4 regions of the Pectobacterium sp. PL64 genome follow, and region 3 is predicted to be linked to each of the others. Evidence: predicted binding sites of a transcription regulator. Region 3 holds the regulator's gene; each other region holds the start of a gene.
What was found. The regulator PurR, encoded in region 3, represses purine synthesis genes. The targets are predictions, from matches to a motif close to CANGCAAACGTTTGCNTG.
Positions count from the first base shown of each region.

Region 1: the regulator PurR is predicted to act here: its motif matches at 1,934-1,951, upstream of HP572_RS19885 (NCS2 family protein).
Region 2: the regulator PurR is predicted to act here: its motif matches at 1,401-1,418, upstream of HP572_RS16350 (nucleoside-specific channel-forming protein Tsx).
Region 4: the regulator PurR is predicted to act here: its motif matches at 1,461-1,478, upstream of purL (phosphoribosylformylglycinamidine synthase).

Region 1 is NZ_CP092070.1:4,419,539-4,422,711, forward strand. Features, by position in the region: gene recG (ATP-dependent DNA helicase RecG) at 1-1,842, shown strand, start outside; gene HP572_RS19885 (NCS2 family protein) at 2,009-3,173, shown strand, end outside.
Region 2 is NZ_CP092070.1:3,651,038-3,654,210, reverse strand. Features, by position in the region: gene nadC (carboxylating nicotinate-nucleotide diphosphorylase) at 1-271, opposite strand, end outside; gene HP572_RS16350 (nucleoside-specific channel-forming protein Tsx) at 416-1,276, opposite strand; gene ampD (1,6-anhydro-N-acetylmuramyl-L-alanine amidase AmpD) at 1,733-2,305, shown strand; gene ampE (beta-lactamase regulator AmpE) at 2,305-3,159, shown strand.
Region 3 is NZ_CP092070.1:2,338,939-2,342,111, forward strand. Features, by position in the region: gene HP572_RS10320 (C40 family peptidase) at 1-537, shown strand, start outside; gene HP572_RS10325 (YnhF family membrane protein) at 648-737, opposite strand; gene purR (HTH-type transcriptional repressor PurR) at 1,125-2,150, shown strand; gene cfa (cyclopropane fatty acyl phospholipid synthase) at 2,352-3,173, shown strand, end outside.
Region 4 is NZ_CP092070.1:3,119,208-3,122,380, forward strand. Features, by position in the region: gene purL (phosphoribosylformylglycinamidine synthase) at 1-1,364, opposite strand, end outside; gene mltF (membrane-bound lytic murein transglycosylase MltF) at 1,581-3,089, shown strand; gene tadA (tRNA adenosine(34) deaminase TadA) at 3,129-3,173, opposite strand, start outside.

The DNA of each region.
Region 1 (3,173 bases), 2.1 Mb from region 3:
TTGACCTGCCAAATCAGCGACGGCAGCGGCATGCTGACCATGCGCTTCTTCAATTTCAGCGCCGCGATGAAAAACAGCCTCGCACCGGGACAGCGCGTTACCGCTTATGGCGAAATCAAGCGTGGCAAAATCGGCGCGGAGATCATCCATCCTGAATATCGAGTTCAGGGGGATAGTACGCAGGTCGAGTTACAAGAATCGCTCACGCCAGTTTACCCTTCCACAGAGGGCGTTCGTCAGGCCACGCTCCGTAAACTGACCGATCAGGCGCTGGCGTTGCTCGATGCCAACCACATCGATGAGTTGCTGCCTGAATCTCTAAGCCGATCGCTCATTAGCCTGCCGGACGCACTACGCACCTTACATCGTCCCCCGCCGGATATGCAGCTCAGCGAGCTTGAGCACGGGAAACACCCGGCACAGCAGCGGCTGATTATGGAAGAACTGCTGGCGCATAACCTGAGTATGCTCGCCGTGCGGGCGGGGGAACAACGGCATAAAGCCTCGCCGCTACAGGCGCAAGATGGTTTGAAGCAACAGTTGCTCGCGGCCCTGCCGTTCAACCCCACGCAGGCGCAAGAACGTGTCGTAGCCGAAATTGAAGCGGATATGGCGAAAGATTTCCCGATGATGCGTCTGGTGCAGGGCGATGTCGGTTCAGGAAAAACGCTGGTCGCCGCACTGGCAGCATTACGCGCCATTGCCAACGGCAAGCAGGTCGCGCTGATGGCGCCAACAGAGCTATTGGCCGAACAGCACGCCCATAATTTCCGTCAGTGGTTTGAACCGCTAGGGCTTGAAGTGGGCTGGCTGGCTGGTAAACAAAAAGGGAAAGCACGTCAGGCGCAGCAGGATGCCATCGCCAGCGGTCAGGTTTCCATGGTTGTCGGGACGCACGCTATTTTCCAGCAGCAGGTAAAATTCAACGGGCTGGCATTGGTCATCATTGACGAACAGCACCGCTTTGGCGTGCATCAACGCCTTGCGCTGTGGGAAAAAGGCGAAGAACAGGGCTTTCATGCCCATCAATTAATCATGACCGCGACACCGATCCCCCGCACGCTGGCGATGACGGCCTATGCCGATCTGGATACGTCCGTCATTGATGAACTACCGCCGGGCAGAACCCCCGTCACTACCGTCGCCATACCGGATTCACGCCGCAGCGACATTATCGAGCGCGTGAATAATGCCTGTCAGCAGGAAGGGCGGCAGGCCTATTGGGTGTGTACGCTGATCGAAGAATCCGACCTGCTGGAAGCGCAGGCAGCAGAAGCCACCAGCGAAGAGCTGAAGGCGGCCCTGCCAAATCTCAAGGTTGGATTGGTTCACGGCCGCATGAAAGCGCAGGAAAAGCAGGCGGTGATGCAGGCCTTCAAACAGGGCGAGCTGCAACTGCTGGTGGCGACGACCGTCATCGAGGTAGGTGTGGATGTACCGAATGCCAGCCTAATGATCATTGAAAACCCGGAGCGTCTGGGTCTGGCACAGCTGCACCAGTTGCGTGGTCGCGTCGGACGCGGCGCGGTGGCATCTCACTGCGTGCTGCTCTACAAAACGCCAATGAGCAAGACGGCACAAAAACGGCTCCAGGTTCTACGCGATAGCAACGATGGCTTTGTTATCGCGCAACGCGATCTGGAAATTCGCGGACCGGGCGAATTACTCGGTACGCGCCAAACGGGCAATGCCGAGTTTAAAGTCGCAGACCTCCTGCGCGATCAGGATCTGATTCCACAGGTGCAGCGCGTTGCTCGCCACTTGCACGAACACTATCCCGAGCATGCCATCGCGCTAATCGAACGCTGGCTACCAGAACGTGCACGGTACACCAACGCCTGATCACGGCTATGTATTCTGCATTTCTCCTAAAAGTATCCCGTTAAATAATAAGGCCTTGCCTGTCAGACAAAATTCATATCGAAAAGATGAGTTAGCAAACGTTTGCTTTCAGCAAAGAGATCATTAAAATGCGCTCTTTGTCGTTTCAGGAACGCCAACTTACATCATGACAACCACCACGGAAACGTCCCAAACAGAAGCCGCTGCCGCACCTCAGCGCAGTGAACTCATCTATCATCTTGAAGACCGGCCGCCGCTGCCGCAAACGCTGTTCGCCGCCAGTCAGCACCTGCTTGCCATGTTTGTTGCGGTGATTACCCCCGCGCTACTGATCTGTCAGGCATTAGGTTTACCCGCGGAAGATACGCAGCGCATCATCAGCATGTCGCTTTTCGCTTCCGGTCTGGCCTCTATTCTACAAATTAAAACCTGGGGTCCTGTCGGTTCTGGTCTGCTGTCTATTCAGGGCACCAGCTTTAATTTCGTGACGCCGCTGATTATGGGTGGACTGGCGCTGAAAAACGGCGGAGCAGATGTTCCCACGATGATGGCAGCACTGTTCGGTACGCTGATGGTCGCTTCCTTCACCGAAATCATTCTTTCACGCTTCCTGCATTTAACCCGCCGCATCATTACCCCGCTGGTTTCCGGCATTGTGGTGATGATCATTGGGCTGTCGCTGATTCAAGTCGGCCTGACCTCCATTGGCGGCGGCTATGCCGCAATGGGTAATAACACCTTCGGCGCCCCCAAGAACTTACTATTAGCGGGTGTGGTGTTGCTGGTTATTATTCTACTTAACCGCCAGCGTAACCCTTACCTGCGCGTCGCGTCGCTGGTGATTGCCATGGCGGTGGGTTATCTGGGTGCCTGGTTGATGGGAATGCTGCCGGAAAATGCGCCTGCTCAAAACGACACGGTCATTATGGTGCCCGCGCCGCTGCATTACGGTCTAGGCTTTGACTGGAACCTGTTGATTCCGCTGATGCTAGTCTTCATGGTGACCTCGTTAGAAACCATCGGTGACATCACCGCGACCTCCGACGTTTCAGAGCAGCCGGTCAGAGGCCCGCTGTACATGAAACGCTTAAAAGGCGGTGTGTTGGCAAACGGCTTGAATTCTTGCCTTTCTGCCGTGTTCAATACCTTCCCTAACTCTTGCTTCGGCCAGAATAACGGCGTCATCCAGCTTACCGGTGTTGCCAGCCGCTATGTGGGCTTCGTGGTTTCACTGATGCTGATCGCACTGGGTCTGTTCCCTGCCGTTAGCGGATTTGTGCAGCATATTCCAGAGCCAGTTCTGGGCGGTGCCACTATCGTAATGTTTGGTA
Region 2 (3,173 bases), 1.3 Mb from region 3:
CGTGCCAGACGATCGTTGTCGTGTTGCCCAATTGAGAAAAGACTTCCTCAAGCCAGCGCGTACCACAGAATATGCCCGCTTCACGCGTGATAATGCGTGCGCTGACGGTCTCGTTGTCGGGGAGCAGAAGCGCGGTAATGTCTTGATTAGCATCGACGATGCCACCTAAATCTTCACGCAAGGCCAGTTGCACGCTGGCGGGAATATCTTGTGCAATACGAGCGAGCAAGGCTTGTTGGCGTTGTTCCTGACTGTAGCGACGCGTTGACATGACAAAACTCCGAAGGGGGATTCGGAGGTCTATGCTACCTTGTTTACATCAGGACATCCAGAATGAATAGTTATTACAATTCAGTCGGTTACTGTTATTAATCTTCCGGCGAACATCCGTGGTCGCCGGAAAGAGGAGGCGATTTTAGAAGTTGTAACCGACGACCAGGTAGTAGCCCCAGCCGGTAGATTTCACTTCAAACGGGCCTTTGCCGAAATTAAGTTCTGCGCCATCAGCCCATTGGCCGCCGTTGTGGAAGTAACGAGCGACGAAAGAGTAGTGCCAGTGGTCGTAGCCCAGCGCCAGAATATGGCTGGAGGCAATGGAATTGTTGGTGCGGCTTGAGTTCGATTTATCACGCAGTTCTGAGCCAAAATCGAAATTGGTGAAGCTGATATACGAGACGTTGCCGCCCAGCATTGAGCCCAGTGGGTAAGAGTATTTCACTTTTACACGGTAGCCGTCCCACTCGTTTTCGTTAGCGGCGCCGTAGTTTTGCCATTGGTATTTGGCATAGCCGTTCACTGACAGAGACAGGTCTGTGCCGGTATCAATATCAGTACCTAAGCCCATGTACCAGGTGCTCTGGCGTGAACCGCTGTTGCGACCCTGATCGTAAATAACGTTATTGGCGATGTACCACTCTTTAAACGGACCAAAGCTCAGATCAGCGCCCGTCAGCTTATCAATAGAGAAACGTGGTTCGATCTCGACAAACAGCGGAGAGCCTTTGTCCCAAATGCCACGGCTGTCGGGATCGCCACCAAAAAACTTAGGCGCATCGGCGTAGCCGTAGAAATCGAACCAGTCTTTACGCGCAAATGCTTCGTATTCCAGGTAAGTCGTGCTGTTCAGTTGCGGCCCGAAACGCGTGTGGGCGCTACCGACGACGTTAATGCTCTGGTGCCACCAGTCGGACAGGTATTCGGCTTTATTGCTGTCGGCAAGAGCAGGCATTGAGCATGACAGTGCGAGCAACGCGCCTGCGGCGAAAGTTTTTTTCATGTTAAGTACCATAGTGTTAGACGTTATTTACGTCGTACGTAAGACCGCAAAATAAGTTTTGGTAATATCTAAAAAAATCAGAAGATAATTTTGTCATGCATTTTAAGTAAAAATAGACGCAATGCACGAAAACGATTGCCTTTTGTTATGCCATTACATTTGTAATGTGATTTTAATCACATAATGGTGTTAGGGATTTCACCTTACTAAAAAAGGTATCGGGATTGCGTTTGGGCAGGAAAGCGGCGGGAATATCACAAAACAAACGGTAAAACCTATTGATATCCAGTTGAATAGATAGCGTGGCGCGAAACATGGTATCTTGGAGACAAGCACCTTTTGGCTACAATTGTTTTTACACCTGACATTATTTTTATATCTGACATTGTTTTTATTCCGGAAATTGATTTTTCGCCTGATTCAGCCGGCAAACGATACGATGCGAGGTTATCGCCGATGCTTTTGGAAAATGGCTGGTTATCCGACATTACACACACGCCTTCACCGCATTATGATGGTCGCCCGAATGATGAGGTGCCTTCCCTACTGGTGATCCACAATATCAGTCTGCCGCCCGGCGAGTTTGGCGGGCCGTATATCGATCAACTGTTTACGGCGACGTTGGATCCCACTGCGCATCCTTATTTCGCCGACATTTCCCATTTACGCGTCGCGGCACACTGCCTGATTCGCCGCGATGGGCAAATCACCCAGTATGTGCCTTTCGATCAGCGCGCCTGGCATGCCGGTGTGTCGGTGTTTGAAGGCCGGGAACGCTGTAATGATTTCTCTATTGGCATTGAGCTGGAAGGGACGGATACGCTGCCTTTTACCGCGCAGCAGTATCACTCGCTGGTGGCGATTACACGCCTATTAATGCGGGCCTATCCTATTACGCTATCGCGCATTACCGGACACAGCGACATCGCGCCGGGCCGTAAAACCGACCCCGGACCGGCATTTGACTGGGACGGCTATCATCGTTTGCTACAAGAAAACTGGACAGAGAATAAAGGGAGTCTGGATTAATGACGCTGTTTACACTGTTGCTTACGCTGGCATGGGAACGCTTGTTCAAACAGGGCGAGCACTGGCAGATCGATCATCGGCTTGAGGTTGTATTCCGGCACGTACCGTCTCCGTCTTTATTGCAAACGCTGTTCCTGACGCTCTGTAGCATGGGCATCGTGGCGGGCTTGCTGTGGCTCACGAGCGGTATTCTGTTCGGCCTGATTTCTCTTTTGCTGTGGATTGTCATCAGCCTGATGTGCATTGGCGCGGGTGAAATCCGTCAGCACTATCGGCGCTATTTGCAGGCGGCACAGCGCGGCGAGGCGGATGCCCGCCGGGAAATGGCGGCTGAACTGGCGCTGATTCACGGTCTGCCCGTTGGCACGGGAGAAGAAGAGCAACTGAAAGAGCTGCAAAATGCGCTGCTGTGGATAAATTTCCGGTTTTATTTAGCGCCGCTGTTCTGGTTTATCGCTGCTGGACCCTACGGGCCGATTGCGCTGACGGGGTATGCATTTTTACGCGCCAGACAGACCTGGCTTGCCCGCCACCACACCCCGCTGGAGCGCGCGCAGTCTGGCGTCGATAGTTTACTGCATTGGCTTGATTGGATTCCCGCCCGCTTGGTCGGTGCCGCTTATGCATTGCTGGGGCACGGAGAGAAAGCACTGCCTGCGTGGTTCGCCTCGTTGGGGGATTCCCGCAGTTCACAGTATTGGGTGTTGACTCAACTGGCCCAATTTTCTCTCGCGCGTGAATCCTACGTTGAGCCTGTAGAGACGCCGAAAGCCGCCGTGACGCTGGCGAAAAAGGTGACGCTGGCATTAGTGGTGGTCGTCGCGCTTCTGACGATATACGGTGCGCTGGTTTAATTTCTAAATGTACG
Region 3 (3,173 bases):
GAGAAACAAACAACCGCACAAGCCAGAGTCAAAACCGGGCTGAAGAAGACTGCACTCAAGGGAAAAGCGGATAAAAATCCAGCGCCGACAGAAAAAGGAATGGCGCTAAGCGCAGCGCATAAAAAACGCTATCAGCATGCCAAAACGACCGCAATGAATAAGTTGATGAGCCAGATTGGTAAACCTTACCACTGGGGCGGCTCCTCTCCCTTTACCGGATTCGACTGTAGCGGGCTGGTCTATTACGCCTACAAAGATGTCGTTAAGATCCAAATTCCACGCACCGCAAACGAAATGTATCACCTGCGTGACGCCGCTCCGATTAAAAAGAGCGAGCTGGAAAGTGGCGATCTGGTCTTCTTCCGCATCAATAATCGTGGCGCAGCCGATCACGTCGGGGTTTATCTGGGTGAAGGGAAATTTATCCAGTCGCCGCGTACAGGCTCAGATATTCGTATCAGCAAGCTGAGTGAAGATTATTGGCAGGAGCACTATGTTGGCGCACGTCGCGTGGTGACGCCGCAGACGATTCGTTAAGAGAAAAGTTGTACGTAGTAAAAAAAGCGATGTGAAGACAAGCGATTCAGACACGTTTTATGTAGCATCAACGTGTCTGAATACCTAACCCGCCCAGAGGCACCGTTTGGTTAGTTCAGCACCGCAATAAAACTAAATGCGATGATCACAGCCAACGAGCCCACCGTTGTCAGCAAAGACATCTTCAGATCTGTATCCATAAATTACTCCTTATTAACGAACAAATTTTATCTGAAAGCTTCATCTGAAAAGCCCCCCCTTCACAGCCGAACCCGTTTAGGTAGTTAAAGCCACAAATAATAGGGTTATTACGATTCTTTCATAATTGTAGCGAAAAATCTCGGACGAATGCATCACTAATAGTATAAATTAGCCCTTTCACTTTCATGATAAATCGGACACAATCCGCTGTTTATGAAAGCGCTGCGTATCAGTCGAAAAACGTCAACCCAGATCCCTTCGGTATAACATTCGGCATTCTCCTTCTGAAATCCTGTTTTTTAGCTTAGAAGAAGAACATTAAACGTAGGCAAACGATTAACAATATACTTACGTCTGTAACAGGTAAGTTCAGGAGTCATTTTTAGATGGCAACGATTAAAGATGTGGCAAAACGTGCTGGCGTTTCCACCACAACCGTATCGCACGTGATCAATAAAACACGTTTCGTCGCCGAAGAGACTAAGGCAGCCGTCAGGGCGGCAATCAAAGAATTGCACTATTCGCCCAGCGCCGTCGCGCGCAGCCTCAAAGTTAATCACACTAAATCTATCGGTTTGCTGGCCACATCCAGCGAAGCCCCCTATTTCGCCGAGATCATTGAAGCCGTTGAAAACAGCTGCTATGCCAAAGGCTACACGCTGGTGCTGTGTAATTCACATAACGACATCGGTAAACAGCGCGCCTATCTTTCCATGCTGGCGCAAAAACGCGTCGACGGCCTGTTGGTGATGTGCGCTGAATACCCACCAGAGCTGCTGTCGATGTTGGAAGATTATCGCAGCATTCCGATGGTCGTGATGGACTGGGGACAGATGCACAGCGATTTTACCGATACGATTATCGATAACGCCTTTGAAGGCGGTTATATGGCAGGTCGCTACCTGATTGAACGCGGCCATCGGGATATCGGTGCCATCCCCGGCACTCAAGAACGCAACACCGGCAGCGGACGCTACCTCGGCTTTTTGAAAGCGTTGAAGGAAGCCGACATCACCGTACGCGACGAATGGGTGGTTCGGGGCGATTTCGAACCGGAATCCGGCTATAAAGCCATGCATCAGATCCTCGCACAGAAACAGCGTCCAACGGCCGTATTCTGCGGCGGTGATATCATGGCAATGGGGGCTATCTGTGCGGCTGACGAGCTGGGTCTGCGCGTGCCGCAGGACATTTCGGTGATCGGTTATGACAACGTGCGCCACGCGCGTTTCTTTACGCCTGCGCTGACCACCATCCACCAGCCAAAAGAGCGTCTGGGACAGTCCGCTTTCGCGATGCTGCTGGATCGTATTACCAGTAAACGGGAAGATGCGCACGTCATTGAAGTGCACCCAACGTTGATTGAACGCCGCTCGGTTGCAGACGGCCCCTACCTCGACTATCGCCGCTAGCCGCAGCCATTCTGTACAGACGATTTTCTTATTCCTGCTGCTTCCCTTCTCTGCTTCAGCCAATTCTCTTGTATGCTGGCTGAAGCAGTTAAAAATTTAATACCGTGTTTCATTTTCTCTGGTGACAGCCGATACCTCGGCTGCGATAAGTGTTGTCCTGGTGTGTTTTACGATACTTTTACATAAAGTTAAGGAGACATGATGGGTTTACCTTATACAGAAGAATGGGATCCTAATACCGCGCCCTGGTTCCACATCGTGCAGGACATGCTGGCCACCGCGGATATCACCATCAACGGCACCCGCCCTTTTGACATCCGCGTGACCAACCCTAATTTCTTTAAGCGTATCCTGTGTGAGGGATCGCTGGGGCTGGGAGAAAGCTACATGGATGAATGGTGGGAGTGTGAACGGCTGGACATGTTTTCCCATCGCGTCCTGCGGGCTGGGCTGGAGGCTAAGTTACCCCGTCGCCTGCACGATCTCACGCGGATCGCGCTCTCCCGCGTCACGAATTTACAATCCCGTCGACGCGCTCAGGTTGTCGGTAAAGCGCATTACGATTTAGGTAACGACCTCTTTACCCTGATGCTGGATCCCTACATGCAATATTCCTGCGCCTATTGGAAACAGGCACAGACGCTGGAACAGGCGCAGGAAGACAAACTCGCCATGATCTGCGAAAAACTCCAGCTAACATCAGGGATGACGCTGCTGGATATCGGCTGCGGCTGGGGCGGACTTGCCGAGTTCGCGGCACGCCACTACGGCGTTTCAGTTTACGGCATCACCATTTCCAGAGAGCAGCAGGTGCTGGCACAGCGACGTTGTCAGGATCTGAACGTCACCATTGAATTACAGGATTATCGCGATCTCGATCGGCAATTCGATCGCGTGGTGTCGGTAGGCATGTTTGAACACGTCGGGCCACGCAACTATGACAACTACTTCCGCGTCGTACGGCGTAATCTAAAACCCGATGGACTGTTTCTGCTACATACCATCGGGGCCAATAAGACCGAC
Region 4 (3,173 bases), 780 kb from region 3:
GCCATAGAAGAGGCTGCACCGCCGCCCAGTCCGATATTCATGGACGGTCCGCCCAGTACAATCAGTTTGGCACCGACGATAATTTCGCCTTTTTTGACGTGATCGGCACGGATGTTACCAATGCCGCCCGCCAGCATGATCGGTTTATGGTAGCCACGCAGTTCGGTGCCATTGTGGCTATCAACACGCTCTTCATAAGTACGGAAATAGCCCGTCAGTGCAGGACGGCCGAATTCGTTGTTGAATGCCGCGCCGCCCAATGGGCCTTCGATCATGATATCCAGCGCGCTGACAATACGCTCTGGCTTGCCGAATTCTTCTTCCCACGGCTGAACAAAGCCAGGAATGCGCAAGTTCGATACAGAGAAGCCCACCAGACCCGCTTTCGGCTTGGAGCCACGGCCTGTCGCGCCTTCGTCACGGATTTCACCACCGGATCCCGTTGCCGCGCCCGGCCACGGTGAAATGGCGGTTGGGTGGTTATGCGTTTCAACCTTCATCAGGATATGGGCGTCTTCCTGATGGTAAGTATATTGCCCGTTGGGATCGGTGTAGAAACGGCCGACGGCGGAACCTTCCATGACGGCGGCGTTATCTTTATAGGCAGAGAGAACGTGATCGGGGGTGTGTTCAAAGGTGTTTTTGATCATTTTGAACAGTGACTTCGGCTGAGTAACGCCGTCGATCACCCAATCCGCGTTGAAAATCTTGTGGCGGCAGTGCTCAGAGTTCGCCTGGGCGAACATATACAGTTCGATATCGTTAGGATTGCGGCCCAGTTTGGTGAAGGCTTCCATCAGATAGTCAATTTCATCTTCTGCCAATGCCAGTCCCAGACGGACGTTCGCCTCTTCCAGTGCCTGACGGCCTTGCAGCAGAATTTCGACACGCTTGAAAGGTGCAGGTTGGTGGTGAGAGAACAGCGCTTCGGCCTGTTTCAGGTCGCTAAATACGCTTTCCATCATGCGGTCATGCAGCAGTGCCCCCAGTTGCTGCCACTGTTCATCGCTCAGCGTAGGCGCATGAATATAGAATGCCAGACCACGCTCCAGACGCAGTACTTTGCTTAACCCACAGTTATGGGCGATATCCGTTGCTTTGGAAGACCACGGCGAAATCGTGCCGGGACGCGGCGTGACCAGTAACAGATGGCCTTGAGGCTCGTGCTCCGCGAGAGAAGGACCATACTTCAGCAAACGTGTCAGTTTGGCCTGTTCATCGTTGTTCAACGGGGCGCTGACATCGGCGAAATGTACGTATTCAGCATAGATATCACTGACCGGCAAAACGTGCTCTTTGCAGCGGACCAGCAATTTATTAATACGAAAAGCCGATAAAGCAGGTGAACCACGCAGTATTTCCATAATCTAAAGTTCTCTCGTCTTCGATGCACTGGCTGCGATACAGCCATGGGGCACAACAGGGGGGAAACGCGCATATTATAGAGAATCCTTCCCTCGGACGAAACCGTTTGCGTGGCGATAATTTCACTTCACGCCCGACGAATGATTAATTGGTGACCAAATCAATAAAAGTTGCACACTGGCGCTTTGTTAAGCAAAATGCCCCCACTCTGGGAAATGACGTATAAAAAAACTGCCGTTACAGACAGCCTGGCCACACGGCCGCCGAGAGATAACTATTTGAAGCCGTTAAAATTAAATTATTTTTTCATCGGGATTATCACGTTACTGCTGGCGTTAGCGCTATGGCCTAGTATTCCCTGGCGCAGTAGTCAGGATGTACAGCTCAGGCAGATCCTCTCACGCGGTGAGTTGCGTATCAGCACGGTCAACTCACCGCTGACTTATGCAATGAGCAACGGATCCCCGACAGGTCTGGACTATGAACTGGCAAAACGGTTCGCCGATTACCTCGGCGTCAAGCTGGTGGTCTCGTCACGCAAGAATCTTGACGAGCTGTTCGACGATCTGGACGGCGACGATGCCGACCTACTGGCTGCCGGGCTGATCTACAACCATGAGCGTCTGGAACGTTTCCGCGCCGGCCCAACCTACTATTCCATTTCACAACAGATGGTGTACCGCCTCGGTTCACCCCGCCCAAAAACGCTGGATAAACTGCAAGGCCGCCTTGTCGTGACGTCGGGCTCCGCCCACGCCGCGACCCTGCGCGATCTAAAAGCAGAGAAATACCCGCAGCTAAGCTGGGAATCGGCTTCCGATCAGAGCACGCAGGAATTACTGAAGCAGGTTGCCGACGGCAAACTGGACTATACGCTGGGTGATTCGGTCACCATCGGCCTGATGCAGCGAATTCATCCGCAGCTTGCCGTCGCTTTCGATCTCAGCGACGAAGAGCCGGTTACCTGGTATATGCGCCGTTCACACGATGACAGCCTGTCCGCCGCGCTGCTGGATTTCTTCAGCCAGATTGTCGAAGACGGCACGCTCGCGCGTCTGGAGGAGAAGTATCTCGGTCACGTTGGCGAATTTGACTATGTCGATACCACCACGTTCCTGAGCGCGATTGATGAAACGCTGCCGGATCTGCGCCCATTATTTGAAAAATACGCCACCGATATCGACTGGAAACTGCTGGCCGCCATCTCCTATCAGGAGTCACACTGGAACCCGCTGGCGACTTCTCCTACCGGCGTGCGCGGGCTGATGATGCTCACGCGCAACACGGCAGAAAGCCTGAACGTCACCGATCGGGTCGACCCTGAGCAAAGTATTCGCGGCGGTGCGCAATATATGTCGCACATGATGCAGAAAATGCCGGACACCATTCCGGAAGATGAAAAAATCTGGTTTGCGCTGGCGTCTTACAACATGGGATACGCTCATCTGCTTGATGCGCGTAAATTGACCGAAAAACAGAAGGGTAACCCCGACAGCTGGGTCGATGTGAAGATGCGCCTGCCGATGCTGAGCCAGAAGCGCTATTACACTCAAACCACCTACGGCTACGCGCGCGGACACGAAGCCTATAACTACGTGGAAAACATTCGGCGTTATATGGTGAGTCTGGAAGGCTATCTGATAGAAAAAGAAGCCAAATTGCAGCAGCAAACCCAGATCGCACAAGGCTATCCGGCCGTGCCTCTCAGCAAGGTACCGGAATAAAGAACCGGAGTAGATCCGTATGAAAGAACAAACGCCCCGCTACTCCTGCGCGGCGTTTTTCTCGCTTTTTTCTGCGGCACGACG